Regions from separate parts of the Vibrio fluvialis genome, predicted to be linked through region 3. Evidence: predicted binding sites of a transcription regulator. Region 3 holds the regulator's gene; each other region holds the start of a gene.
What was found. Region 3 encodes CRP, which controls carbon source genes, mostly activating them, when cyclic AMP is high. Its sites were predicted from a motif close to TGTGANNNNNNTCACA; they were not measured.
Positions count from the first base shown of each region.

Region 1: a site for CRP is predicted at 5,083-5,098, ahead of recB (exodeoxyribonuclease V subunit beta). Genes of this name have one in related genera too.
Region 2: a site for CRP is predicted at 3,667-3,682, ahead of DYA43_RS17540 (glycogen/starch/alpha-glucan phosphorylase). Genes of this name have one in related genera too.
Region 4: a site for CRP is predicted at 1,785-1,800, ahead of pyrG (CTP synthase). Genes of this name have one in related genera too.

Region 1 is NZ_UHIP01000001.1:2,362,835-2,370,253, reverse strand. It holds gene DYA43_RS11090 (LysR family transcriptional regulator) at 1-168, opposite strand, end outside; gene DYA43_RS11085 (TDT family transporter) at 315-1,283, shown strand; gene recC (exodeoxyribonuclease V subunit gamma) at 1,378-4,899, shown strand; gene recB (exodeoxyribonuclease V subunit beta) at 5,196-7,419, shown strand, end outside.
Region 2 is NZ_UHIP01000002.1:557,475-564,893, reverse strand. It holds gene cyoE (heme o synthase) at 1-54, shown strand, start outside; gene DYA43_RS17550 (YibL family ribosome-associated protein) at 199-555, shown strand; gene malT (HTH-type transcriptional regulator MalT) at 618-3,326, opposite strand; gene DYA43_RS17540 (glycogen/starch/alpha-glucan phosphorylase) at 3,859-6,312, shown strand; gene malQ (4-alpha-glucanotransferase) at 6,417-7,419, shown strand, end outside.
Region 3 is NZ_UHIP01000001.1:166,133-173,551, forward strand. It holds gene DYA43_RS00755 (aminodeoxychorismate/anthranilate synthase component II) at 1-324, shown strand, start outside; gene DYA43_RS00760 (aspartate aminotransferase family protein) at 757-1,968, shown strand; gene astA (arginine N-succinyltransferase) at 2,068-3,087, shown strand; gene astD (succinylglutamate-semialdehyde dehydrogenase) at 3,121-4,578, shown strand; gene DYA43_RS00775 (DUF1338 domain-containing protein) at 4,764-5,558, shown strand; gene crp (cAMP-activated global transcriptional regulator CRP) at 5,678-6,310, opposite strand; gene DYA43_RS00785 (phosphoribulokinase) at 6,552-7,419, opposite strand, start outside.
Region 4 is NZ_UHIP01000001.1:325,424-332,842, reverse strand. It holds gene pyrG (CTP synthase) at 63-1,700, opposite strand; gene mazG (nucleoside triphosphate pyrophosphohydrolase) at 1,906-2,703, opposite strand; gene relA (GTP diphosphokinase) at 2,783-5,008, opposite strand; gene rlmD (23S rRNA (uracil(1939)-C(5))-methyltransferase RlmD) at 5,073-6,395, opposite strand; gene barA (two-component sensor histidine kinase BarA) at 6,569-7,419, shown strand, end outside.

The sequences.
Region 1 (7,419 bases), 2.2 Mb from region 3:
GTTGACCCGATCAAACAGCGCGTGCCCGAGCTGTTTCTCCAATTCCGAGAGCGCCATGCTGACCGCCGCCTTGGAGAGGAACAGCACCTCGGCCGCCGCCGTCAGGGTTTTGTGCTGCGTGATGGTGGTGAACACGCGCAACTGTTTGAGGGAAATATTGGATGCCATTTTCGTTAAGTTAGATTGAACGTCTGTTAGGAATAATTAGATATATTCAAACGTAGTGCAAGCGTATTATTCCCCCATTCCCGAATACGACGCGGTTGATGGCCGGTTTCGTCGTGTTGTTGAAGTAACCGAGTGATGAGGTGGTTATGATTCGAACTGCGAAAAACAAAGTGATGGGCGCGCCAACTCCGATGGCGGGTTTGGCGCTCGGTATCGCCAGTTTGGGCTGGTGCTGGGAAAATGCCGCCGATTTGCATGGCGTCGGTCAATGGACTGGTGCGGCGCTGGCCAGCGTGCTGCTGCTGATCCTGACCGTGAAGTTTCTGTGCCACGGTCATCTATTGCGCCAAGATTTGGCCCATCCGGTGGTCGGTAGCGTGGTGCCCACTTATGCGATGGCGACCATGGTTGTCAGCCATTCCGTCGGCCAGTTTTTCCCCGTTGCAGGCGATGCATTGTGGCTGATGGCCGTGGTGCTGCATGTAATTTTTCTGGCGAGTTTTGTGTACCACCGCGCCAAAGCGTTCGAACTGCACCACATGGTGCCAAGCTGGTTTGTGCCGCCAGTGGGCATTATCGTCGCAGACGTCGCGTTTTCCGGCAACCCAGCGCTGGCTCCGATTGCTCATGGCGCGCTGCTGTTTGGCATGCTGGCTTACGCGGTGATGTTGCCGGTAATGATTTATCGCTTTATGTTCACCCAAGAAGTGCCGGATGCGGCTAAACCCACCATGGCAATTCTGGCCGCGCCAGCCAGCCTGTCGATGGCTGGTTATCTGACCGTAACCGCCACGCCATCGCCAGTGGTGATTGCGCTGCTGTTTGGGATTGCGGTGTTGATGACTGCGATCATCTACTTGGCGTTCACCCGCTTGCTGCGCCTGCCGTTTAGCCCGGGCTACGCCGCATTCACCTTCCCGATGGTGATTGGTGCCACCGCGCTGTTCAAAATGGCGCACTGGATGGAGCGCATCGGCATGGCGGAACATTATGTGCATCAAGTTCACGCGTTGGCGATGGTGGAACTGCTGGTCGCCACCGTGGTGGTCAGTTACGTGGCGCTGCGTTATGTGATGTATTATCAGCCAGCGCCTCGAATTATGAGCAATGCGTAACCCTTTGCGCATCGAAAACCGCAAAATTGTCATTCCTCAAATGCACTTATGCTAATCTCAGTGGCTATGAAAGCTAGAGCAGCATGAGTGCATTGTGTTTACCGTTTACCACTCCAACAAAGTTGATACGCTGAAGATTCTGCTGGTGCATCTGATTAAAAATGATCCACTGGCCAATCCGTTTGAGAAAGAGCAGATTCTGGTGCAAAGCCCGGGGATGTCGCAGTGGCTGAAAATGGCGCTAGCACAGGAGCTCGGTGTCGCTGCCAATCTCGATTTTCCACTGCCGGCAACCTTCATCTGGGAGATGTTCACTCAGGTGTTGCCGAACGTGCCCAAACGCAGTGCCTTCAACAAAGAAGCGATGACCTGGAAACTGATGGAACTGCTGCCATCGCAGCTGGATCTGGATGTATTCGCGCCGCTGCGCCGCTATCTGCAAGACGATACCGACCAGTCGAAGCTCTATCAACTGGCAGAAAAAATCGCCGATATTTTCGATGGTTACTTGGTGTATCGCCCCGACTGGATCGCCAGTTGGGAAGCGGGGGAAAGCGTGGCTGAAATCGATGGGGAGCACCCGTGGCAGCCGGTGTTGTGGAAAGCGCTCTACGGCTACACGCTGACGCAAGGCCAATCGCATTATCACCGTGCCAATCTCTACCAAAGCTTTATCGACGCCTTAGCGCACATCGACCTGACATACGATGAGGCGCTGCGCGCTGCGCTGCCAAAACGCCTGTTTATCTTTGGCATCTCGTCGCTCCCCCCCCGTTACATGGACGCCCTTAAAGCGCTTGGCGAACACATTGACGTGCATCTGATGTTTACCAACCCATGTCAGCATTACTGGGGCGATATTCGCGACCGTAAATATCTGGCGCGGGTGGAAAGTCAGCGCCGCAAACAATTGGTTCTCCATCCTAATGCGGAGGCACAAACCTTCACGGTGGAGGGGGAAGTCTCGCCACTGAAAGGCGAGCTGGACGATTACGCGGGCGATGAGCTGCACACCGCGCAAGCCGTCGGCAACAGCTTGTTGGCCTCGATGGGCAAACTCGGGCGCGATAACCTCTATTTGCTGGCGCAAAGCGACAACGAAGAGCATGAACTGTTTATTGATGTGCCGCGGGATTCGCTGCTGCATCAGTTGCAGGCCGACATTCTGCATCTGGAAGAGCATCAAGACGACACGCGGCTGGACAGCAGCGCGCACAAACCAGCACTGCCTCACGGCGATCGCTCATTGACGCTGCATGCCTGCCACAGCCCGATGCGGGAAGTGGAAGTGCTGCACGACGAATTGCTGGCGATGTTTGACCGAGATCCGGAACTCAAACCGCGCGACATTATTGTGATGGTGGCCGACATCAACGCCTACAGCCCTTATATTCAGGCGGTGTTTGGTAACGCGCCGGGGGAACGTTTCATTCCTTATTCGATTTCCGACCGCACCGCCGATCAGGAAAGTCCGATTCTCAATGCGTTTATGCAGTTGGTCGCGTTGCCGCAATCACGCTGTCTGGCGTCGGAATTGCTGGAACTTCTGGAAACACCAGCGATGATGGCGCGCTTTGCGCTTGATGCGAGCGAATTTGACACCGCCAAACGCTGGGTTGAAGAGTCGGGCATTCGCTGGGGGCTCAACGACGCGACCGCGCAAGAGTTTGAGCTGCCGCAGACCCATCAGAACACCTGGCAGTTCGGCATCGCCCGCATGTTGCTGGGCTATGCGATGCCGTCATCGGTTGGCTTGTTTGAAGCGGGCGGTCACGCCATGGCACCGTACAACGAAGTGCAGGGCATGAGCGCGGAACTCGCCGGTAAACTGGCGCATTTCATCGACACCATCAGCGATTACCGTCAGCGACTGGCACAAACGCAGCCCATTGAGGCGTGGCGAGAGCTGCTGTCGTCGCTGATTGATGACTGTTTCAGCGTCGATCTGGACGGCGAGATGGCACTCAAATCGATTCGCGACACGCTCGCGGCGCTCAAAGAGCAGCTCGCTGACGCTGGATTCGACGACGCGATATCGCCCGCCATCATGGGGCAGTACCTGCATGACAAGCTGTCTGGAACGCGTGTCAGTCAGCGTTTTCTCGCCGGTCAGGTCAACTTCTGTACCCTGATGCCGATGCGTTCGATTCCGTTTAACGTCGTCTGTCTGCTTGGGATGAACGATGGGGTTTACCCGCGTTCCATGCCGCCGGAAGGGTTTGATTTAATGAGCGGCCGTACGCGTCCGGGCGATCGCTCGCGCCGCGATGACGACCGTTATCTGTTCCTCGAAGCGATGCTTTCCGCGCAGCACACCCTGTACATCAGTTATGTGGGCCGCTCGATTCAGGACAACACCGAACGCGTGCCGTCAGTGCTGGTGACCGAATTGCTGGAATATTGCCAGCAGAACTATTGCTTGGCCGGCGATGAAGCACTGCCGAGTGATGACTCTGGCGAGCGCCTGATTGAACAGTTGCAGTTCACCCACGCCATGGTGCCCTTCAGCCCGCAAGCGTTTTTGACCGATGTCGGCAGTTACGCTAAAGAGTGGCTGCCTGCCGCGCTGCGCCAAGGCACCGCGAGTGGCACGTTCCATCGCGCGTTGGATGATTATCTGCTCGATGCGGTTTACCCGCTGGAATTGGATCTGGTCGAGCTGCAACGTTTTTGGCGCTTGCCGGTGCAATATTTCTTCAATCGCCGCCTGAAAGTGGTGTTTGAGCCGCCTTTGCCGGTGATGGAAGACGATGAGCCGTTCGCGCTCGGTGGCCTTGCCAGCTATCAGCTGCGTGACGCGCTGTTGGACGGCTTGCTCAATGCGCCCTCGGCGCAGGCGCGTGATGAGGTGTTGACGCAGTTCAACAAGCAACAGCGCGCGCAAGGTAAGCTGCCGGTCGGCGCGTTTGGTGATCTGGAGTTTGAAACCAACCGCGTGCAAGCCGAAGAGCTGGTCGAAAAAATCCAGTTTCTCTGTCAGGCGCCGCTCGATGATCTCGATGTCAACCTGACCTTCACGGCGCTCGGCCAGTCACGCCCGGTGCGTTTGAGCGGCTGGCTGACGCGGCGTTATCAATCGGGGCTGGTGCGTTATCGCAGCGGCGCGATTCGATCGGAAGATATTCTGGCGGCGTGGATTGATCATCTGGCGGCCGCAGCATCAGGTGCCAACCTGACCACGCATGTGATTGGCTACGATCGCAAAGAAGGCGTGGTGCATCAGGTTCTGCCTCCACTCAGTAGTCATTCAAGTGAAAGCGCGGCTCTGGCAATGGCGCAACTGAACGAATTGGCGCGACTCTATTACCAAGGCATGACTGCGCCGCTGGCCTATTTCCCGAAAACAGCGTTGGCCGGTGTTGAAGCGGGATTCAGCCGCGGGCAATGGGTCGACGATGAAGAAAAATCGCTCAAGAAGATGGCCGAGACATTCAATGACGGTTTCATGACCAGCGGTGAAGGCAACAACCATTACATCGCGCGTTTGTGGCCGCAATGGACGGACGAACTGGCGCATCAGGTGCGTGTGTTGGCGAGTTTGGTCTTGCAGGCACCGCGTTTACAGTTGCGCGATTACGCCGACCACATCTCAATCGAGAAGGCCAGTCAGGCATGATGGTTAGCACCGAATGTTGGGAAGCATCGAATATCGGGAAGAGAGTAGAGTGGCCGCCAGAAAATCATTATTGGTGTAGGGCGTTCGCTGTACGGCCACAGGTCAGAGGGACCATGATTCGGTAGATGGCAAGCGGGGCTTGCATCAATGGGGTGCAGTGTAATGATCCAATATGGTGCGCGCTGTGAGTCCGATCCCATAACCCTCTGTCTGGGCAAGTTTTTGCACAGATTCATAGAATTATTTAATTCGGATCACATAAATTTTCGAATAATGACCCAAAGGCAACTGGAAATATGAGTGTCACTGCCAACATAACTGCGACGCCACTGGAAACCATGACGTTTCCGCTGCACGGCGCGCGTCTGATTGAAGCGTCGGCGGGTACGGGTAAAACCTTTACCATCGCCGGATTGTATCTGCGTTTGCTGCTCGGCCATGGGACAGAACACACCCGTCATGCCAGCGCATTGACGGTCGATCAGATTCTGGTGGTGACCTTTACCGAAGCGGCGACCGCTGAGTTGCGAGACCGAATTCGCGCCCGCATTCACGATGCGCGTCTGGCGTTCAGCCGCGGGAAAAGTGATGACCCGGTGATTCAGCCGCTGTTGGCGGAATTTGCCGATCACCAACTGGCGACACGGCTCTTGCTCAATGCGGAGCGCCAAATGGATGAAGCGGCGGTCTACACCATTCACGGCTTTTGTCAGCGCATGCTGACGCAAAACGCATTTGAGTCCGGCAGCCGTTTCAACAACGAATTTGTCACCGATGAAAGCCATTTGAAAGCGCAAGTGGTGGCCGATTACTGGCGCCGTCAGTTTTATCCGTTGCCGCTTAATCTGGCGGCGGAAGTGCGCCGCTTGTGGGCATCGCCGGCGGCGCTGCTGGAAAAAATCGGCGGCTATCTGACCGGCGCGCCGCTGTCGCTGACGACGCCGGTGATGGAGGGCGACCTCGCGGCGCTGCATCAGCACAACCTGACTCGCATTGATGCTATGAAAGCTGCGTGGCTGGCGGCGGCCGATGACATTCATGATTGCATCGCCAATTCCGGCATTAACAAGCGCAGCTACACCAAGAAATCATTGCCGGAGTGGATCGCCGCGGTGTCGGACTGGGCGGCGCAGCCAACCCATGGTTACGAGGTGTCGGACAAGCTGGAGCGTTTTGCTCAGGATGTGCTGGTGGAGAAAACGCCATCGGGCGATGCGCCGCGTCATGCGGTGTTTGAGGCCGTGCAGGCGTTTTTGGCGGAGCCAGTCAGCTTGGAAGCGCCGCTGCTGGCGCACGCGATCACTCACTGTCGCACGTTGCTGGCGAAAGCCAAAGCCAGCAAGCAGTGGCTGTCGTTCGATGACCTGCTGACTCAGTTGTCCGCATCGCTGGATGGTGACGATGAAGGCACACTGGCAGCGCGCATTCGCACGCTCTATCCGGTGGCGATGATCGACGAATTCCAGGACACCGACCCGCTGCAATACAGCATTTTCAGCCGCATTTATCTGCCGCATCCGCAGTGCGGTCTGTTTATGATCGGCGACCCGAAACAGGCGATTTACGGTTTTCGCGGCGCAGACATTTTTACCTACATCAAGGCGCGCAATCAGGTGAGCGCGCACTACACGCTCGGCACCAACTGGCGCTCCAGCGCCGACATGGTGGCGGCGGTGAATCAGGTGTTTACCCTGCCGGACAGCCCGTTTATTTACGACAACGACATTCCGTTTTTGCCGGTCAGCGCCAGCCCGAAAGCGGCTGGCCGTGCTTGGCTGTTGAACGGTGAGGTTCAGCCTGCACTGACCTACTGGGCGATGGCGGCTGACGCGCCAGTGACCAAAGGCGCGTATCTCGACACCATGGCGGCGGCAACCGCAAGCCAGATTCAAACCATTTTGACAGCGGCGCAGCAAGGGCAGGCGCAGTTTACTCACGGCGGAGCTATTCAAGCCTGCGACAGCATTCAAGCGGGTGACATCGCGGTGCTGGTGCGCACCGGAAATGAAGGGCGTTTGATCAAAGACGCGCTGGCTCAGCAAGGCATTGCCAGCGTGTATCTCTCGAACCGCGACAGCGTGTTTACCAGCGCGATTGCCCCGGATATGCAGCGCCTGCTGCAAGCGGTGCTGACCCCGGATAACGATCGCGCCATGCGCGCGGCGCTCGCTTCCCCGTTGTTTGCGCTCAATGCGCAGCAGTTGGACGCCCTCAATAACGATGAAAATGAGTGGGAAAATGCGCTGAACGAATTCAAACAGTATCGACAGTTGTGGCTCGATCGCGGCGTGCTGCCGATGCTGCGCGCGGTGTTGAGTCTGCGCCACATTGCCGAGCGCTGGCTGGAAGAGCCCGACGGCGAACGCCAACTGACGGATTTCATGCACCTGAGTGAATTGCTGCAACAAGCGACGCAGGAGATCGACAGCGATCATGGCCTGCTGCGCTGGTTGGCGCAGTCGATCGCTGATGCCGAACAAGGGCTGGGCGCCAGCGATGAGGCGATTCAACGCCTCGAAT
Region 2 (7,419 bases), on a different contig from region 3:
GTGATGGGCATCAGTTCTGTTCTTGGCTTGGAACTGATTCCTCTGACTATCTAGCTTCCAACCCGTCACAAGCTCAAAGGCGCCCTTTATGGGCGCCTTTTCTTTTCCGCCATAGCGGATATTTTGTTGGTGAGAAAACCGTTACGCGTTGACGCATTGTGCTATACTCCGTGCCCGATCTACAAAGAGGGTTTTTCCATGAGTCTAAAAAACGACATTCAACAAATGCATAACCGTCTCGATACCTGCCGTCACAAGTTGGATGCTGCTAAGACTCGCGGCGATGACGCGATGATCAGCAAGTTCACCGATGAGGTGGAAGAGCTGTCGAAGAAGCTGAACGGCCTAAAAGGCAAAAACGATTACGAGACGAATAAAGAGCGTAAGAAGCTGGCGGATATGCCTTTCTCGCGCGAAATCACCAAAGCCGAGCAGGCGGATCTGGGTAAGCTGAAGAAATCAGTCAAAGGTCTGGTTGTGGTGCACCCGATGACCAAAGTCGGTAAAGCGCTGCGTTTGGAAGTGATGACCGGGTTTGCGCCAAAGCCGTTCTAAGGCGACACCGCAAGAATAAAAAGAGCCAGCGATAGCTGGCTCTTTGCGTTTCTGGCTTTCGATTAGTAACCCATCAATTGCAGCAGATTCTCTGCGGTGCGAATCGCCTCTTTACGGTTGGCGATGTTGAGCTTCTGATACAGGTTACGAATGTGGGTTTTGATGGTGGTTCCTGCCACATCCAGCTCCTGCGCAATCTGCTCATTACTAAAGCCGGAGTAAATCAGCCCCAGCACCTGCCATTCGCGCTGCGTCAGCGGGCTGGTGCGCACTAACTCCGGAATATTCGGGTGGTTGATGAGCTTCTCGACAAACTCTTCGTCGAAATGCACTGAGCGGCTGCGCTGGGTGGTCGAAATCTCTTTCATCAGTTGCTGCGCGCGATGACGTTCTAAATCGCCGAGTTCAACCCGATGTACCAGTTTTTCCAGCAAGTGGCCAATCTTGTAGCCATCAATCAGGAAGTTGCCAATCATGCCGGTCTGGTTGGTCAGACGCAGCGCTTCTTTGATTTTCTCGCGTGCCAGTTCCTCCTGACCGCCAGAAGTCGCGAGGTTCGCTTCTACAATCAGGTTGCGGTTCATATCGGTGATGAGCTGATACTGCTGCGCCTGTTCTTGCATGAAAGTGAGCGTTTGCTCCGCATCTTCGTAGCGTTCCAGATTGATCTGCACGCGAGCGATGTTGCGCCACTGCAATTGCGAGAAGTGGTTGCAGGCGCGCTCCGGTCTGGAAGCGGTCTCCAGCCAGGTTTGCATTGCATCCAGATCGCCACGTGCCTGCCAGTAGAGGATCAGCGACAGTGAGGCGTTCGCGGTCCAGTCGACGTGGTAGTTGGATTGTTTCATCAGATGCTGAATCTGTTCGATAAAGCGGCCGGCTTTATCCAGCTCGCCACGACCAATCGCAATGCGTGCCAGCATCGAGTAACTGTGCAGGTGCTGACTTGGTGAGTGATTGCCGAGCACATCCAGCCCTTTATAGGCACACTCTTCGGCTTCATCCAGACGATTCCAGCACCACAGAATTTGCGCGCGGATACGCAGCAGGAATTCGTGCAGCGGCACTTGGTGCAGATGCTGCTCTTCGACCAGCTTGAATGCATTGTCCTGCACCTCAAATGCGGCCTGCACGTAACCTTGTGCGATCAGAATTTCGCTTTGTTGTAGCAGCGCCCACAGTGCCTGATGGTAAACCTGATACTGGCGCGCCAGTTTTTCGGTCTGCTGCATCATCGACAGCGCGCGGCTCAGTTGCCCCAGCACATGATTGACTTCGCCCACCACCGAGGTTGCTACGATGCGGCTACGGTAAATGGTGTTATCAAGCTGACTCAGGGCCAGTTCGGCCAGCTCCAGCGCTTTTTCCGGTGCGTTCTGGTTGATGGCAACCTGCGCACGTAGCGCGTTGAATTCGCCCTGTTCTTTGCTGCTTGGCTCAACGTTGAGCGCTTTCATCTCTTTGTCGGCGCGGATCAGCATATCGCCGACATCATCGTAACGGTGCTGACTCTGCGCCAGCCAGGCTTGCAGCAGGCAAAGTTTCGGCTCGCTGTAGAGCTGCGTTGGCGTGAGCAGGTTGATTGCCGCTTCGAGCACTTCCAATTCGCCCTGGTTGAACATCTTCCAGCCGTGCTGAGTCAGAATACTGGCCAGTAAGTCTGTGTCCTGAGCGAGGTGTGCATGACGCAGTGCCTGATGCGGCGTATTGGCTTCCAGCCACGCGCGGGCTGCAGCGCGGTGAAGCTCTTGTTCTTGCTGCGGAATGCGCGCCATACGCTGGTGGGCAAGAAACTCTGCAAACAGGTTGTGGAAGCGATACCAGTTCTGCTCGCCTTCCAGCGGGTAGATAAACAGGCCATAGCGGTTGAGCGATTCAATCATGCTCAGCGCGTCATCGCGCTTGGTGAGCGCAGATACCAAGGCGTCATTGAAATGATCCAGCACGGAGCACTGCATCAGGAAGTAGCGTGTTTCCTGATCGAGCAGGTCAAATACCTCTTCCACCAGATAGTCCCACAAATGCGCGTGGTTAAAGTGCGATACCGATTCTGCCGTTTGCGCCAGAGTGCGTTTCTGATGCTGCGCCTGCAAAGCGATCAATTGCAGGGCTGACGGCCAGCCTTCAACATAATTACGCAGGCTGACGGCTGTGATGTCATCAATGCCATCGGCGACGCGCTGGTTAAAGAAGCGGGTGGTTTCTTCGGTATCAAAGGCCAGCAGCTCGTTGCCAATTTCGATCATCAGATCGCGCACGCGCAGGTTGGCGGTACCCAGCGGCGGCGTCATGCGGCTGGTCACGACCAGTGTCAGGTTGTCGGGCATGTGCTTGAGGAAAAAGCGCATAGCTTCGTGGATCTCTTCATCCGAAATCAGATGGTAGTCATCCAGCACGACAAAGCATTCCTGATGAAAATCCGACATTTCGGCAAACACTTCACTAAAGAGAGAATGTAGAGAAGAGAACTGGCGACGCTCCGCCAGCTTTTGCGCGTTCGGGCAGCTTTGCGATGTGGCTTTGTTGATCGCTTGCAGCAGGTAGTTCATGAAGCGGAACGTGTCGTTGTCGCTTTCATCGATGCTGTACCAACCGACATTCGGTTTGTCCGCCAGCCACTGCGCCGCCATGGTGGTTTTGCCATAGCCAGCGGGCGAGCGGAACAGAACGAGTTTATAGCAGGGAGCCTGCTGCAACAGTTCTAATACCCGCGGCCTGACGATGGCGTTATGCAGCCGTCCGGGGCGAGTTAATTTAGAGGGTATCCACATCGTCGTACTTCCCGTTTCTGTCTCTTTGTAATAAGTAGTGAGGGCTAGCTCACGGTTTAATGATGAAGATGTTACTTGATGTCTTTCCCTACGTTTATTGATCGCCCACGAGATTTTTGCAGGTTTCACACTTCTCACTCAACTACGCCCCATTATTGTGAAGTTAATCACTAAAATGGTGCGTAGCTAGCGGTGTATGACTATCACCCTCTACGAAAATTAGTGAAATCTGCGTAACGAGAACGAATAGTTTGTGATCGCGGCTGCACATTGAGCAAATGATTTCAGGCGGAGAAACCTGCGTTTAATAAATCTCCACTAGGGTTATGGAGATGGTTGCCGTGATCCCTGTCACTCATAATTTCGCGACTTGCCCAATCAATGGGAGATAGATCACTCCAACTCAGGTGCTACCCCTTCTACGCCCTGACTCCTCCTCCTAAATTCCGCCGGAAACAGGAGGATGTTTTGATTGCGTAGCAGATGCACGATATGTCTCAGATGGATTAGAACCGAAAAGTGAGATTTCTCAATGAAACCTACTCAACAAAAAAGTTTTGATAAAGCTTTGTTCCAAGAAAACGTAAAACGCCACCTGACTGCTACCTACGCGACGACGATTGAGCACGCATCCAGCCGCTCTTGGTATTTGGCGATGGGCCGTGCCCTGGCCGAATTAACCACGTTTGATCTGCTGCAAACCGAGCAGGACGAGCGCATTGTTAACGCGAAAAGCCTGAACTACTTGTCACTGGAATTTCTGATCGGCCGCCTGACAGGCAACAACCTGATCAGCATGGGGCTGTACGAAGAGATTTCAGCAGCGATGACCGAACTGGGCCAAAGCCTGACCGATCTGCTCGAAGAAGAGCGCGATCCGTCACTGGGTAACGGCGGTCTGGGCCGACTGGCGGCGTGTTTTATGGACTCTTGTGCTGCGCAGGAATACCCGACAGTGGGTTATGGTCTGCACTATGAGTACGGCCTGTTTAAACAATCTTTTGAACAAGGCCATCAGAAAGAAGCACCCGATGCCTGGTGCGGTGTTGAAGGTTACCCTTGGGAAGTGGCACGCCCTGAACTGAAACAGGAAATCGGTTTCTACGGTCATGTGGAAGTGTATCAGGACAACGGCAAAGAGAAGCGCCGCTGGGTACCGGGTATGCTGGTTCAGGCGATGCCGTGGGATCTGCCGATTGTCGGTTACCAGAGCGAGACGGTCTACCCGTTGCGCTTGTGGGAATGCCGCGCGATCGCACCGTTCTCACTGGAAAGCTTCAACAACGGCAACTACTTTGAAGCGCAGCACTCACTGATTGACGCGGGCAACATCACTAAGGTGCTGTACCCGAACGACAACCACGAGAAAGGCAAAACACTGCGTCTGATGCAGCAGTACTTCCACAGTGCTGCGTCGATTCGCGACATTCTGCGTCGCCATGAAGCGGCTGGTTTTGCGTTGGCTGATCTGTCAAAACAAGAAACCATTCAGCTCAACGACACGCACCCAACCATCGCGATCCCTGAGCTGATGCGCATCCTGATTGATGAGCGCGACCTGTCGTGGGAAGCGGCGTGGGCGATTTGTTCAAAAACCTTCGCTTACACCAACCACACGTTGCTGCCAGAAGCATTGGAAACCTGGAGCGAGTCTCTGATCCAGCGCCTGCTGCCTCGTCATATGGAAATCATTTACGAAATCAACCACCGCTTCCTGCAGGAAGTGCGCGCGAAATGGCCGGGTGATGTGGCGAAACAGCAAAAGCTGTCGATCATAGAAGAAGGCTTTCACCGCATGGTACGCATGGCGAACCTGTGTGTGATCGGCTCTTACGCGGTGAACGGCGTAGCGGCGTTGCACTCTGAACTGGTGAAGCGCGACCTGTTCCCTGAATTCAACGAGCTTTACCCAGGCCGTCTGCAAAACGTGACCAACGGTATTACGCCACGTCGCTGGCTGAAGTTCTGTAACCCGGGTTTGTCTGCGCTGATCACGGAGAAAATTGGTGATCAGTGGCCTGCGGATCTGGATCAGCTAGAAGCGATTTCTCAGTTTGCTGATGATAAAGCGTTCCAGAAACAGTTCATGGCCGTGAAGAAAGAGAATAAAGAGCGTCTGGCGCACTGGGTGAAAGAGAACATGGGTATCGAGCTTGATACCAATGCGATCTTTGACGTGCAGATCAAACGTCTGCACGAGTACAAGCGTCAGCACCTGAACATGCTGCACATTCTGTCTCTTTACCACCGTCTGCTGAACGATCCAAGCTTTGACATGCATCCTCGCGTAGTGTTCTTCGCAGCGAAAGCAGCACCGGGTTACCACCTGGCGAAAGAGATCATCTACGCCATCAACAAGATTGCCGAGAAAGTGAATAACGATCCGCGCATCAACAACAAGTTGAAAGTTGTGTTTGTGCCGGATTACCGCGTCAGCATGGCTGAAATCATCATTCCGGCAGCGGATGTGTCTGAGCAAATCTCTACCGCAGGTAAAGAAGCATCGGGTACCGGCAACATGAAGATGGCGCTGAACGGTGCATTGACCATCGGTACCATGGATGGCGCGAACGTAGAAATTCGTGAAGAAGTGGGCGATGACAACATCTACATCTTCGGTCTGGAAGTGGATGGCGTGGAATCACTCAAAGCCAACGGCTATAACCCGTACGACTTCTACCACGCGGATCCGCTGCTGAAAGCATCGTTGGATCTGCTGGTGGGCGACGAGTTCACGCCGGGCGCGCCGGGCAAACTGCGTGCAACGTACGACAGCTTGCTCGATGGCGGCGACCCGTATCTGGTGCTGGCAGATTTCGCCTCTTATGTGGCGGCGCACGAAGCCATCGATCAGCAATACCGCGACCAGGCGGGGTGGGCGAAGAAAGCCATTCTCAATACTGCGCTGGTGGGCAAATTCAGCTCAGACCGCAGTATTCGGGATTACGTCAACAACATCTGGAAACTGGAAGCGGTCAAACGCTAAACCAAATAACAGCCAAGGCAACTGCCTTGGCTGTGTCACAACCATATTTATTACAACACACCCTACACGTTTTGAAGGGGAAAGCAGTCCCTTCGGAGAGAGCGATGAAAGAACAAAACGCATTAAAACAAGTCGCAGAGATGGCAAAAATTGTCGATCACTATGTGAGCGCATGGGGCGACGAAGCGCGTGTTGAAGACGACACTATCCGTCGTCTTTTGGCGTCTTTGGGCTACGACACCACCAATGACGAAACCTTATTGAAGTCGGCAGAGAAAAAACACAAGAAAGATGTGTTGGATCCGGTTCTGGTGATCCGCGAAGGTGAAGCGGTGGAAGTTCCGCTCTATCTGGGCGTGAGTGCCCGTGAAAGCGAATTTAACTGGCGTCTTGAAACCGAGCAAGGAGAGGTACTTGAAGGCTATCTTCAGTCTCAAATCGTTCGAGACGAGCGTGCCGAGGGTGGCCCTCTAGTGTTTGCCCTGCCAAGTGATCTGGCATGGGGCTACCATACGCTGCACATCACCCGCAAACGCCGCAAAGCGCCGTATGAAATGACGCTGATCATTACGCCACCAGCTTGTTTTAAGCAATCTGCGCTGGAACACGGCAAGAAACTGTGGGGCCCGAGCGTGCAGCTTTACACCCTGCGTACCCAGCATAACTGGGGTATCGGTGACTTTGGTGACCTGAAACAACTGGTTGCTGACATCGCGTCACGCGGTGGTGATTTTGTTGGTCTGAACCCGATTCACTCTCTGTTCCCGGCCAACCCGGAAGGCGCTAGCCCATACAGCCCGTCTTCGCGTCGCTGGTTGAACATTCTTTACATCGATGTCAGCTCTGTGCCGGAATTTGCACTGAGCGGCGAAGCGCAGCAACGTGTCGGCAGCCCGGATTTCCAACAGCGCCTCCAAAAAGTGCGTGACACGCATTGGGTGAACTACACCGAAGTCGCTGAAATGAAGATGAGTGTGCTGCCGCTGCTGTTTGCTGAATTCAAAAAACGCCATCTGGAAAAAAACACCGATCGCGCCAATGCCTTCCTCAACTTTGTCGAAGAGGGTGGCGATAGCCTGTTGCATCAGGCAACGTTTGATGCGCTGC
Region 3 (7,419 bases):
GCGCAGGTGTTCGGTGGTGAAGTGGTGCGTGCCCGTCAGGTGATGCACGGAAAGACTTCTCCGGTGCGTCATACCGGGCGCAGCGTGTTCGCCGGACTCAATAATCCGCTCACCGTCACGCGCTACCATTCGCTGGTGGTGAAAAACGGCACCTTACCGGACTGTTTTGAGCTGACGGCTTGGACGGAGCTGCCGGATGGCACTCCGGACGAGATCATGGGCTACCAGCATAAAACTCTGCCTATTGATGCAGTGCAGTTCCATCCGGAATCGATCAAAACCGAGCAAGGCCATGAACTGCTGGCCAATTTCCTGCGCCGATAATCCCTCATCCCAGTAAAACCGTACGCTGCCGCCGAATCGTGGTCGTGGACGCCTGCGCGATTTTTCCTGATCACGATCACTATTCTTAACATTTTCGTCATCTAAATTTCTTTTTTTCTACATTGAAAATTTATTCGCCGCAGATCCTGCCGATCCCTTGCTACGCCTGATCTGACCGTGGTGTGGCACGGCTTTTTTTACCCATAATGAAAAAGTACTTCATAAAAGCGTTTACTTGGTGCATAAATAATCACTAGTGGTGAAGATTGTGAGCTGAATCGGCTGGCTGAAAGAATAAATCACTATTGAATTGGTTAATAATTTGTAAATACAATGCTGCATCGGCTTATATGCAAAACAAAATCTCAACGTCGGGATTTTGTGAAAGGACTGCCTTTCTGCCAGGCATGCGGTATCGAGAAGGAATGTGCAATGACAGTGGAAATTAAAGTAGAACGCGGTTTGTTTGATGAGGTAATGGTGCCTTGTTACAACCCGATGGAATTCATCCCGGTTAAGGGACAGGGCTCACGTGTGTGGGATCAGCAGGGCAACGAGTACATCGATTTTGCCGGCGGTATCGCGGTGAGCTGTTTAGGTCATTGTCATCCAGCAATGGTGAACGCGTTGACAGAGCAGGGCAACAAGCTTTGGCATCTGAGCAACGTGATGACAAACGAACCAGCACTGCGTCTGGCGAAGAAGCTGACTGAAATCAGCTTTGCGGAAAAAGTGTTCTTTGCTAACTCGGGCGCCGAAGCAAACGAAGCGGCACTGAAACTGGCACGTCGTTACGCTGCGGACGTTTATGGCCCTGAAAAGTCTGAAATCATTGCATTTAAACAAGGTTTCCACGGCCGTACATTCTTCACCGTGACTGTGGGTGGCCAAGCGGCTTACTCGGACGGTTTTGGTCCAAAACCAGGTGATGTGACGCATCTGCCATACAACGATGTGGAAGCGCTGCAGGCGCACATCTCTGACCGCACTTGTGCTGTCATGATGGAACCTCTGCAAGGCGAAGGCGGTATTGTGTCGCCAACACCAGAATTTGTTCAGGCTGTGCGTGAGCTGTGTGACAAACACAATGCGCTGCTGATCTTCGATGAAGTGCAAACGGGTAACGGTCGTACCGGCCACTTCTACGCTTACCAAGGTATCGGTGTGACACCGGACATTCTGAGTACTGCCAAATCACTGGGCGGCGGTTTCCCAATCGGCGCGATGCTGACCACATCGAAACTGGCAGAGCACATGAAAGTGGGCGTGCACGGTTCGACCTACGGCGGTAACCCGCTGGCATGTGCGGTTGCAGAAGCCGTCGTGGATGTGGTGAGCAAGCCAGAAACGTTGGCTGGCGTCAAAGAGCGTGAAGCGCTGTTCCGTGAAGGTCTGCAAAAGATCAACGCGAAGTACAACCTGTTCAAAGAAGTTCGCGGTCAGGGCCTGCTGTTAGGTGCGGCGCTGAACGACGAGTGGCAAGGCCGTGCGCGTGACGTGTTGGTCGCATCAGGTAAACAAGGTCTGATGCTGTTGGTGGCCGGTGCGAACGTTGTTCGTATGACCCCATCATTGATTATTACTAAAGAAGAAATCGAAGAAGGCTTAGCACGACTAGACAAAGCAATTGCTACCCTAGTTTAAGCGAGCCCGTACGCCATACCAAACCCATGGGATGGGGGCGGTATGGCGACGTTATCAGGTCGAGGCATTCAGACCTGTTTGCATCTGGAGGGAGTATTGATGCTAGTTGTTCGCCCTATTGCAATTTCAGACTACGAGGCGCTGCACACCTGCGCAGTGGAATCGGGTCATGGATTCACCTCATTGCCGGTTAACGAAGAACTGTTAACCAATCGCATTAAACATTCCGAATACAGCTTTACCAAACCCGACGTGAACCAGCCGGGCGATGAAGGCTACCTGATGGTTGGCTTTGATTCCGAAACGGGTGAAGTCGCGGGGACCACAGGTGTTGAAGCTTCCGTGGGCTGGGATATTCCGTTTTACTCTTACCACATCAGCACCATCGTGCACGCGTCGCCAAAACTGGGCGTCAACAATGTGGTTAAGCTGCTGACGTTTGGTAACAACTACACCGGTTGTTCGGAAATCTGCACGCTGTTTCTGCGCGCTCCGTTCCGTGAAGGTCTGAACGGGCGTCTGATGTCGAAATGTCGTTTCCTGATGATGGCGGAACATCCGCATCGTTTCTCTAAAACCATCTTCGCTGAAATGCGCGGTGTCTCTGATGAACAGGGTAACTCACCGTTCTGGAAATGGTTGCAGGAACACTTTTTCTCAATCGACTTCACCATGGCGGATTACCTGACAGGTATTGGCAAGAAAGGCTTCATTGCCGATCTGATGCCGAAACTGCCGATTTACATCAACCTGCTGAGCAAAGAAGCGCAGGCAGTGATTGGTCAGGTGCATGAGAAAACCCGTCCGGCGTTGGCGCTGCTGGAAAAAGAAGGCTTCACCTGCCGCAACTATGTGGACATTTTTGATGCGGGCCCGTCAGTAGAATGTGACCTGCGCAATATCGAGTCGGTACGTGATTCCGTACGTGCCAAAGTGGAAATCGCCGAGCACTCCAGCTCGCAGGATTTCCTGATGTGTAATACCTCTTTTGAACATTTCCGCGCGACGGCGGCGAAAGCAGCCTATAACCGTGAGCGTGGAACCGTGATTATTGCGCCTAAAGTGGCTGAAGCGCTGCAAGTCGACAATGGCGACTTCCTGCGCATCCTTGCTCAATAGTCAGAGCACAGTAACGAATTGAAGGATAAGACAATGACTCAGTGGATTGCCGGTCAATGGGTGGCTGGTCAGGGTGAACACTTCACCTCTTTGAGCCCATACAACAACGAAATCGTCTGGCAGGGCGACAGTGCCACGCCAGCTCAGGTTGAAGATGCCGTAAAAGCCGCGCGCTCTGCGTTTGTTGAGTGGAAGAAACTGCCATTCGCGGAACGCGAAAAAGTAGTGCTGGCGTTTGCTGAAAAGGTCAAAGCCAACGCTGAAGCGATCGCTGAAGTGATTGCTAAAGAAACTGGTAAACCGATTTGGGAAACCCGCACGGAAGCCGCTGCGATGGCTGGCAAGATTGCGATCTCGATTCGTGCTTACCACGACCGTACCGGTGAAACCGTGCGTGAAGCGGCGGGCAACCAAATCGTGTTGCGTCATCGTCCGCTGGGCGTGATGGCGGTCTTTGGGCCGTACAACTTCCCGGGCCATCTGCCAAACGGCCACATCGTGCCAGCGCTGCTGGCGGGTAACACCGTGGTATTCAAACCGTCTGAACAAACACCTTGGACGGGTGAAGTCGCGATGAAACTGTGGGAAGAAGCGGGTCTGCCTAAGGGTGTTCTGAACCTGGTACAAGGCGGTAAAGAGACCGGGATTGCGCTGGCGCAGTCGAAAGGTATCGATGGTCTGCTGTTTACCGGCAGTGCTAACACGGGTCATCTGCTGCACCGTCAGTTTGCGGGTCAGCCAGGTAAAATGCTGGCGCTGGAAATGGGCGGCAACAACCCGATGGTGATCTCTGATCACTACGGCGACCTGGATTCCACCGTTTATACCATCATTCAATCGGCCTTCATCAGTGCCGGTCAGCGTTGTACCTGTGCTCGTCGTTTGTACGTACCACACGGTGATAAGGGCGATGCGCTGATCACGCGTCTGGTTGAAGCGACTCAGAAACTGCGCATCGACCAGCCATTTGCTGAACCCGCACCGTTTATGGGGCCACAAATCTCCAAAGCGGCCGCGGACTTTATTCTCAAAGCGCAGGCAAACCTGCAATCTTTAGGCGGCGAAATTCTGGTTGAAGCGCGCGGTCTGGAAGCGGCGTTTGTGACTCCGGGTATCATCGATGTGACCCCGATTGCCGAGCTGCCGGACGAAGAGTACTTCGGCCCGCTGCTGCAAGTGGTGCGTTACGAAACGTTGGCTCAGGCGGTTGAACTGGCCAATGACACCCAGTTTGGCCTGTCGGCTGGCCTGGTCACCACCGATGACAGCGAATGGGAATACTTTGTTGACCACATTCGCGCCGGCATTGTGAACCGCAACCGTCAGCTGACGGGCGCGAGTGGCGATGCGCCATTCGGTGGTCCGGGTGCGTCGGGTAACCTACGTCCAAGTGCGTTCTACGCGGCGGACTACTGTGCCTACCCGATGGCGTCGATGGAAGGTTCGGCAACCGAACTGCCAGCCACGTTGAGTCCGGGTATCGAACTGTAATTTACGATTTAGCTAACGTCACAGGCTGAAGGCTACCCGGTCCTTCTCGGGCTTCGGACCGGGTAGCCACTTTTTACTATTACAACAATAAATATTCATATTAGCCCCAAGTAGTGAGTGGTCACTTGGGCAACAGAATCCAATAACCCAGGTTGCTTGCAGAGCAGCGCAGACAAGGAGGCGTTATGACGCCAGCAGTTCTCTTTGAATCCCTATGGAATGACTATATTCGACGTCTTTGCCCGTCGGCCGACAAAGTACACCAGTTGCTTCAGGAAGACGAAGCGCTGATCAACGATCACATCGCCCTGCGTACGTTTAACGTGGCACCGCTGGGGATTGATACGTTGGCGAAACCGTTTCTGGCGCTGGGCTACAAGCCGTGCGGTGATTACGTGTTTGAAAGCAAAAAACTGGTAGCGAAACATTTCGAGCATCCGGATCCGCTGCAACCCAAAGTGTTCATCAGTGAATTGAAAGTGGAAGAGTGTTCACCAGAGCTACAAGCGATTGTTGCTAAGCTGGTGGCGCAAGTTGATGCCACGAAGCTGGAAGGCGATGCTTTCCTCTACGGTGGCCGTCTGTGGGATCTGAGCTATGCCGATTATCTGCAACTGGCGAAAGAGAGCGAATACGCCTCTTGGCTGGCAGCACACGGTTATGGTGCCAACCATTTTACGGTGAGCGTTAACCAGCTGAATGCGTTGGATGAAGTGAAACAGGTGAACGATCATCTGCGCAGCGCAGGCTTTACCATCAACGAATCTGGTGGCGAAGTGAAGGGCTCACCAGAGGTGCTGCTGGAGCAGTCATCAACGATGGCAGACAAAGTGCCGGTGACCTTCATTGAAGGCACAGAAATCATTCCGGGCGGCTTTTATGAGTTTGCCAAGCGCTACCCAATGGGCAACGGTGAACTTTACACAGGCTTTGTGGCCGCTTCTGCAGACAAGATTTTCGAAAGTACCGACAGCAAGTAATTTCGCGAGTGGCTTTGGGTTGTCTGTAGTCCAGTGGCGGACAACCTTCCTCTCTCCTGGCCACAAGCAAATAAAAAAGCCACCGCAAGGTGGCTTTTCCTATTCTGTCTCGGTGACGATTAACGAGTACCGTATACCACGATAGTCTTACCGTGTGCAGAAATCAGGTTCTGCTCTTCCAGCATCTTCAGGATGCGGCCAACGGTTTCACGAGAACAGCCAACGATTTGACCGATTTCCTGACGAGTGATCTTGATTTGCATACCGTCTGGGTGGGTCATGGCGTCTGGTTGTTTCGCCAGGTTCAGTAGGGTCTGCGCGATGCGACCAGTTACGTCTAGGAACGCCAGGTCACCCACTTTTTGGCTAGTCACTTGCAGACGGCGAGCCATCTGGCCAGACAGGCGCATTAGGATGTCCGGGTTAACCTGAATCAGCTGACGGAATTTCTTGAATGAAATTTCCGCGACTTCACAAGGAGATTTTGCACGAACCCAGGCAGTACGCTCCTGACCTTCTTCAAACAAGCCAAGCTCACCGATGAAGTCACCTTGGTTCAGGTAAGACAGAATCATCTCCTTACCTTCTTCATCTTTGATCAGTACCGCAACAGAACCTTTAACGATGTAGTACAAAGTCTCTGCTTTTTCGCCCGCGTGAATTAGCGTGCTTTTTGAAGGGTACTTATGAATGTGACAATGTGAAAGAAACCACTCTAGTGTCGGGTCGGTTTGAGGTTTACCTAGAACCATAATATCTCACTTCCTCTGCAGGGTACGCTTGCTGCTATCCATATTTTAGCGAAGCCTTATTTGGATTCACTAGAATAAGAGGACTTTCTTATTGCTGCAAGTTATCTTGTGTTTCGGTATGGAATAGTATCCTTTTTCCAAAACGATTTCTTGATTTTAATCGTGTAGGACAGGGGATAATCTACGCAAAACTGTGCACATGATCACGGTATGAAAAGTAATCGACACAGTAGGGCGTTGACTAGCCAATTTTCCCTGATTCTATCAATTGTTGCAGGAGCGGCCTGACGATCAGCTCCATCGCAAATCCCATTTTCCCGCCCGGCACCACGATGGTGTTGTGACGCGACATGAACGAACCATCAATCATCGCCAGCAGGTAAGGGTAGTCGACGTTTTTAATCCCACGCAGGCGAATGACGACAAAACTTTCATCCAGACTGGGGATGCCTTTCGCGTTGAGCGGGTTGGAGGTATCGACGGTCGGCACACGCTGAAAGTTAATGTGGGTGCGCGAGAACTGCGGCGTAATGTAGTTGAGGTAATCGTCCATCGAACGCACGATGGAGTCCATCACCGCTTCCCGGGAATGGCCGCGATCGCGCGTGTCACGTACGTATTTTTGAATCCATTCCAAGTTCACAATCGGCACCATGCCAATCAGAAAATCGACGTGCTGCGCGACGTTCACTTCGCCATCCACCACGCCGCCGTGCAGTCCTTCGTAGAACAGTACATCGGAGTTTTCCGGCAGTTGTTGCCATGGGGTAAAGGTGCCCGGCATCTGATTGTAGGGCACGGCTTCGTCAAACGAGTGCAGATAGCGTCTGACCTGGCCGGTGCCGGATTTCCCAAACTGGCGGAAAAAGTCTTCCAGTGCGGTAAAGTCGTTGGCTTGCGGACCAAAATAGCTGATGTGGCGGCCTTGCTCGCGCGCCTTGCGAATCTCGACGTCCATTTCCGGACGGGTAAAGCGGTGGAAGCTGTCGCCTTCCACCCAAGCGGGCTTGATGTCCATCATATTGAACATCTTACGGAACGCTTCTGAGGTCGTGGTTGTGCCGGCGCCCGACGAACCGGTGACGGCAATAATTGGGTGTTTCGCTGAC
Region 4 (7,419 bases), 160 kb from region 3:
TTGAATTTAAATGTCAAAACTAAAAGGGTAGCCGCACAACACAAGCCGCTACCCATATCCTTTTACTTCAATTCGCCGCGCTGGAACTGACCCGCAGCTTTCACAAAGCCTGCAAACAATGGGTGACCATCGCGAGGCGTTGATGTGAATTCTGGGTGGAACTGAGCTGCTACAAACCATGGGTGAGCAGGGTTCTCAATCACTTCTACCAGTTTCTTATCAGCAGACAAACCAGACACTTTCAGACCCGCTTTTTCAATTTGCGGACGCAGGTTGTTGTTCACTTCGTAACGGTGACGGTGACGCTCATGAATCGTTGCGCTACCGTACATATCGTAAGCTTTAGAACCTTTCGCCAGGTGGCACAGTTGTGAACCCAGACGCATCGTACCACCCAGGTCTGACGTTTCAGTACGTTCTTCAACGTTACCTTCGCTGTCTACCCATTCTGTGATTAAGCCTACCACAGGGTATTTGGTGTCTTTGTTAAATTCTGTTGAATGCGCACCTTCCATACCCGCCACATTGCGCGCGTATTCGATCAGTGCTACCTGCATACCCAGACAGATACCCAGGTAAGGAATGTTGTTTTCACGTGCGTATTGCGCCGCACGAATCTTACCTTCGATACCACGATCGCCGAAGCCACCCGGTACCAGAATAGCGTCAAGACCTTCAAGGATTTCAACACCTTTAGTCTCAACATCTTGTGAATCAACGTACTTGATAGTCACGCTCAGACGATTTTTCAGCCCCGCGTGTTTCAGCGCTTCGTTCACTGATTTGTAAGCATCTGGCAGTTCAATGTACTTACCAACCATACCGATAGTCACTTCACCGGTTGGGTTCGCTTCTTCATAGATAACCTGTTCCCATTCAGACAGATCAGCTTCAGGCGCATTGATGCCAAAACGTGCACAGACAAGATCATCCAGACCCTGAGAACGGATCAGTTGTGGAATCTTGTAGATAGAGTCTACGTCTTTCATTGAGATAACGGCTTTTTCAGGCACGTTACAGAACAGCGCAATCTTCTTACGCTCGTTGGCCGGAATCATACGATCGCTACGACAAACCAGGATGTCTGGCTGAATACCGATAGACAGCAGTTCTTTAACCGAGTGCTGAGTTGGCTTCGTTTTCACTTCGCCTGCCGCTGCCAGGTAAGGAACCAGCGTCAGGTGCATGAACATCGCGTTTTCGCGGCCAACTTCGATCGCCAGCTGGCGAATTGCTTCCATGAAAGGTAGTGACTCGATGTCACCCACAGTACCGCCCACTTCTACGATAGCGATATCGTGGCCTTCAGAGCCAGCAATCACACGATCTTTGATCGCATTAGTAATATGAGGAATAACCTGAATGGTTGCACCCAGGTAGTCGCCACGGCGTTCTTTACGTAGAACGTCAGCGTAAACACGACCTGCGGTAAAGTTGTTGCGCTTGGTCATTTTGGTACGAATGAAACGCTCGTAGTGACCAAGGTCTAGGTCAGTTTCCGCGCCATCTTCCGTAACGAACACTTCACCGTGTTGAGTTGGGCTCATTGTGCCTGGGTCAACGTTGATGTAAGGGTCAAGCTTCATCATAGTCACTTTAAGACCACGAGCTTCTAGAATCGCTGCAAGGGATGCCGCTGCAATACCTTTACCTAGAGAGGATACAACCCCGCCAGTAACAAAAATATAATTTGTCGTCATGTTTAACCTGAAATTGGTTGAATGAGGGAAATGGATTTCTTCTGGACGGGACGAAACTATACCAGAACCCATTTATCGCCACAACGTGAAATCTATCACACTCAGTTTTTTATTTTTTGCTTCAAATCAAAGAGCATTAACGTGAAAAAGATCCGTCGTTATTATCTGAGTCAATTTTGACTCAACATAATTTGTCACATGTTGGTCATGCTTTTTCTTGCTGTTTGACCTTGTCCCACATCGCATCCAGCTCTTCAAGTGTGAATAAATTTAAGGACTTACCCTGATTTCGCACCTGAGCTTCGACCCCGTGAAAACGGCGGGTAAACTTCTGATTGGCTTTCATCAGCGCCACTTCCGGATCCTTGCCAAGATGACGAACCAAATTCACGGTAGCAAACAGCAGATCACCCAGTTCTTCTTCCACTTTCTGTTGATCGACGTCGACGTGCAGCACTTCCGCCATCACTTCATCGATTTCTTCGTGCACTTTATCGACCACCGGCCCGAGCGTTTTCCAGTCGAAGCCATATTTAGCGCACTTCTTCTGAATCTTGTTGGCGCGAGATAATGCCGGAAGCGATTGTGGTATAGAGTCTAGGATACTTTGTTCGCTTTTGCCTGCCTCGGCTTTTTCTTTGGCTTTCTCCGCTTCCCAGTTGGCATTCAACGCCGCTTCGTCCTCGAAACTGGCCTCGCCAAACACATGCGGATGACGGCGGGTCAGCTTATCATTCACCGACTCCACCACATCACGAAACTCAAACAGCCCCTGCTCTTTCGCCAGCTGGCTGTAGAAAATCACCTGAAACAGCAAATCGCCCAGCTCTTCCTGCAGATTCGGCCAGTCTTGATTGTGAATCGCATCCACCACTTCATAAGTTTCTTCAATTGTGTGCGGCACAATGGTGTCGAAGGTTTGCTGTTTATCCCAAGGGCAGCCCGTTTGCGGATCTCGCAGGCTGGCCATGATGTTTTCAAGCTGTTCGATTGGATGACTCATATGACTTACTTCCTTAAAACAAAAAGGCGAGCAGCATCACCACTCGCCTTAGATTATTTGGCGCTGAACCTCGCAGAGGTTAGCCGAGACGTTTCACCAGCATGACATCTTTGATCTGTTCAATACGTTTAGATACGCGCTCCAACACTTCAACGCTGTTCACTTCCAGCTCGAAGTCCATGATGATGATCTGGCGCTTGTAGTCGCTGCGACTCTTCATGGTGCTGACTTTTACTTTCTCGTTACTCAGCAGCGTCGTGATGTCTTTCAGCAGACCAACACGCTCCATCGCTTCAACGCGCAGGGTCAGATGATAACTGCCGACAAAACCACTGCCCCACACGGTATCAATGATACGCTCTGGCGCGTGATGGCTCAGCTCTTCAAGCTGTTCACAGTCGCTGCGATGGACAGAAATCCCACGCCCCTGCGTGATGTAACCTTTGATTTCATCGCCCGGTATCGGCTGACAGCAGCGTGCCAGATGAGTCATCAGGTTATCGACACCTTCCACCACCACCGCATCTTTATGCGGACGATGGTGCGCGCTTGCGGATTTGTTCTCTCCGACCTGAAGTTTTTCAAGCACCAGCTTGTCTTCTTCTTCGGCGGTCGGCTTGTTCACCAATGCATTGATATGGTTAACAATTTGGTTGATACGCAGGTCACCGCTGCCGACACCGACATACAGCTCATCTGCGGTATTGACGTTAAACCGCTTCAGCGCGTACGCTTCGGCATCTTTCAGCGTGGCACCAATTTTCACCAATTCGGCTTCAAGGATCTCACGCCCTGCTTCGAGGTTCTTCTCGCGGCTCTGCTTGCGGAACCAAGCGTTGATCTTGGCACGCGCACGACCCGAGTGCACAAAGCCAAGCGACGGGTTCAGCCAGTCACGCGATGGGTTGGGCTCTTTGGCGGTGATGATTTCCACCTGATCGCCCATGTGCAGTTTGTGCGTAAACGGCACGATACGTCCCGCCACTTTCGCACCGATACAACGATGGCCGACTTCAGAGTGAATGTGGTAAGCAAAATCCAGTGGTGTCGCGCCCATCGGCAGATCGACCACATCACCGCGCGGCGTAAATGCGTATACGCGATCATCAAACACCTGACTGCGCAGTTCATCCAGCATTTCGCCAGAATCGGACATCTCTTCCTGCCAATCGAGCAGTTTACGCAGCCAAGTGATCTTTTCATCGTAACCACTGCGGCCGCTGCTGGCGCCTTCTTTGTACTTCCAGTGCGCCGCTACGCCAAGTTCCGATTCTTCATGCATCTGCTTGGTACGAATCTGGATTTCGATCGTTTTGCCTTCCGGACCCAGAATCACCGTATGAATCGACTGGTAGCCGTTCGGTTTCGGGTTGGCGACGTAATCATCAAACTCGCTGGGCAGATGTTTGTATTTGGTGTGCACCACGCCCAGCGCGGCATAACAATCTTGCAGTTTGTCGGCAATGATACGTACCGCGCGCACGTCGAACAGCTCGTCAAACGCGAGGTTTTTCTTCTGCATCTTGCGCCAGATGCTGTAGATATGTTTCGGACGACCGCTCACTTCGGCGTTGATACTGCAGATTTTCATCTCGTTACGCAGATCATTGACGAAGTCGCGAATGTATTGCTCGCGCACGATACGGCGCTCAGACAGCTGTTTGGCGATCTGCTTGTAAGTGTCTGGCTGCTGATAGCGGAAGGCGTAATCTTCGATTTCCCACTTCAGCTGACCAATACCAAGACGGTTGGCCAGCGGCGCGTAGATATTGGCACACTCTTTCGCAGCCGAGCGACGGACGTCATCCGGCTGATCTTTCACTTCACGCAGATTACAGATACGTTCTGCCAGCTTGATGACCACGCAGCGGAAATCATCGACCATCGCGAGCAACATGCGGCGCACGTTATCGACCTGCGCCGAGGCTTCGCTGCCCTGCACGGTCACGTTGAGCTGACCAATCGCCGCCATCTCTTCGACGCCATGGATCAGCTTGATGATTTCTTTGCCGTAATCTTCTTCCAGCTCTTCGCGATCGACTAAGCCGCTGGTCGCGATCGGGAACAGCAACGCCGCCACCAGCGTCGGGCGGTCCATCGACAGCGTGATCAGGATTTCGATCATTTCACGACCGCGCCACAATAGTAGTGGCCCCTGAGCATTACCTTCCAGCAGATGTTCGCACTGGCGATACACCTCGGTCAGCCTCGCTGAGGTTTTCTGCTCCTGTTGCAAACTAGAAATCCATTTTTCTAGCTCAAACTGTTCGTCTGGATTTAAGTGTGCGCTACGTACCGCAACCATGGGATTATCCTAATTCTTATATTTTGTGGTATTCGACTCCCTTCCGCTCCCGGAAGTTCGACGCTTACCGATTTTTTACAAACAAAGCCATTGATTCCAGATGGCTGGTATGAGGGAACATATCAAGCATTCCCAATTTCACCAACTGGTATCCCTGACTCAGCAAGCTTTGACTGTCACGAGCAAGCGTAGCAGGATTACACGAGACGTAAACCACGCGTTTGGCACCCAATTCGGCCAACTGGTCAACGATACCTGCCGCTCCGGCTCGGGCCGGGTCGAGCAATACTTTATCAAATTTTTCGGCTGCCCACGCCTCACCTGTCATATCTTGTTCCAAATTAGCCTGATAAAACGAGACGTTATTGAGATTATTTAGTGCGGTGTTCGCTTTGGCACGCTCAACCATGTCGTCAATGCCTTCCACGCCGACGACTTGTTTCGCGATTTTCGCCAGCGGCAGACTGAAGTTACCCAAACCACAGAACAAATCTAACACACGCTCGTCAGGTGAAACCTCCAACCACTCCAGAGCCTGGGCGACCATCGCCTGATTGACCTGCTGATTCACCTGAATAAAGTTGCTCGGCAGAAACGGAATCGTCACGCCCGCTTCACCATAGACGGCGCCTTCACCGCGTATTAGCTCCAGCTTATCGCTGCTTGGCATCAGATACAGAGTGAGGTCATGCAGAGCGACAAATGCCTCCAAGGCGCTTTGGTCTTTGGCGGTCAGCGGCGCCAGATGACGCAGCACCAGCACGCGCGTGTTGTCGGCTTTGACCAACTCGACATGCCCCAACTGCTCCGGGTGAGCAAAGCCGCCCAGCAGCGTGTTCAGCTCCGGCAACAATTCATTTAACTTGGGTTCCAGCACCGCACAGTCGGTGACAGTGACAATGCTTTTGCTTTGCTTGCGGCGAAAACCGAACTGCAGTTGCTGCGTTTTTCTATCCCACATCAGGCTCAGACGTGCGCGGCGGCGATAACCTTTATCGCTCGCGATAACCGGCTCAGACAGCGCCAGTTGCTGACCGGCGAATTTCGTCATCAGTTGGCTGAGCGCCTGCTGCTTGTGTTCGATTTGTGCCGCGTGCTCTAGGTGCTGTAAGTCGCAGCCACCACACTCAGCATAATACGGACAAAAAGGCGTCACACGTTGCGCGCTCGGTTTCAGTACTTTAATCAGCTTGGCACGGGCAAACTTACTTTTGCTTTCGGTCAGTTGCATCAGTACATCTTCGCCGGGTAAGGCACCGTCAATGAACACCGGCTTACCTTCGTGGTAGGCGATACCCGCGCCCTGATGGTCGAGTTTCGTCACCGTGACGGACTGATGTTTCTGATTGATGGTGGTTTTCTTTTTCGGTTGGAAAAAACGTGCCATGCTCTGTGCCTAAATGTGATTTATATGATGGTTTTCGCCCCCGAATCACTATTCTGTCCGGGGAAGATTGTCGAAGTAACTGTACTTGAATTAAGCTAACCGCTTATTCGATACTCCGGCGAATCATTTTGTCGGTTATTTTCCCATATCCACACCACGATGTTTAGACAATAATGACCCGATATGGCTTACGTGCGCGCGTAATTACTCTGACTCTGGCTCCGACCCTGATTATCGGGCTGTTGCTCAGCGCCCTGTTTTCCTTCAACCGCTACCATGATCTGGAGACGCAAGTCCTCAATGCCGGCGCCAGTATCATTGAACCACTGGCGATTGCCAGTGAAGATGCGCTGAAAAATCAGAGCCGCGAATCGGTGCGCCGCATCATCAGTTACGCACACCGCAAGAATTCTAAATTTGTCCGCAGTATCGCGGTATTTGACGCGCGCCATGAGCTGTTCGTCACCTCCAACTTCCATCCCAATTTCGAAGCGCTGATGTATCCGAAGGACAAACCAATCCCGGTCCTCAGCAGCTCACAACTGGATGACAACACCCTGATCCTGCGCACACCAATCCTGGCTGAAAGCCGTTTGATCGAAGATAACCTTAATGCGCAATCCACCCCAGTGCTGGGTTACATCGCCATTGAACTGGATCTCTCGTCACTACGCCTGCAGCAATATCAGGAAATTTTCTCCGCCTGTCTGGTGCTGATCATGGGACTGCTGCTGTCCGGCGTATTTGCCTTCCGTCTGATGCACGACGTGACCCGCCCGATTACGCACATGAAAAATATGGTCGACCGCATTCGCCGCGGCCATCTTGATGTGCGTATCGAAGGCAAAATGCACGGCGAGCTCGATTCGCTGAAAAAAGGCATCAACGCAATGGCGGTCTCGCTGTCGGAATACCACGTAGAGATGCAGCACAGCATCGATCAGGCGACTTCGGATTTGCGCGAAACGCTGGAACAGTTGGAGATCCAGAACGTCGAGCTGGATATCGCGAAAAAACGCGCGCA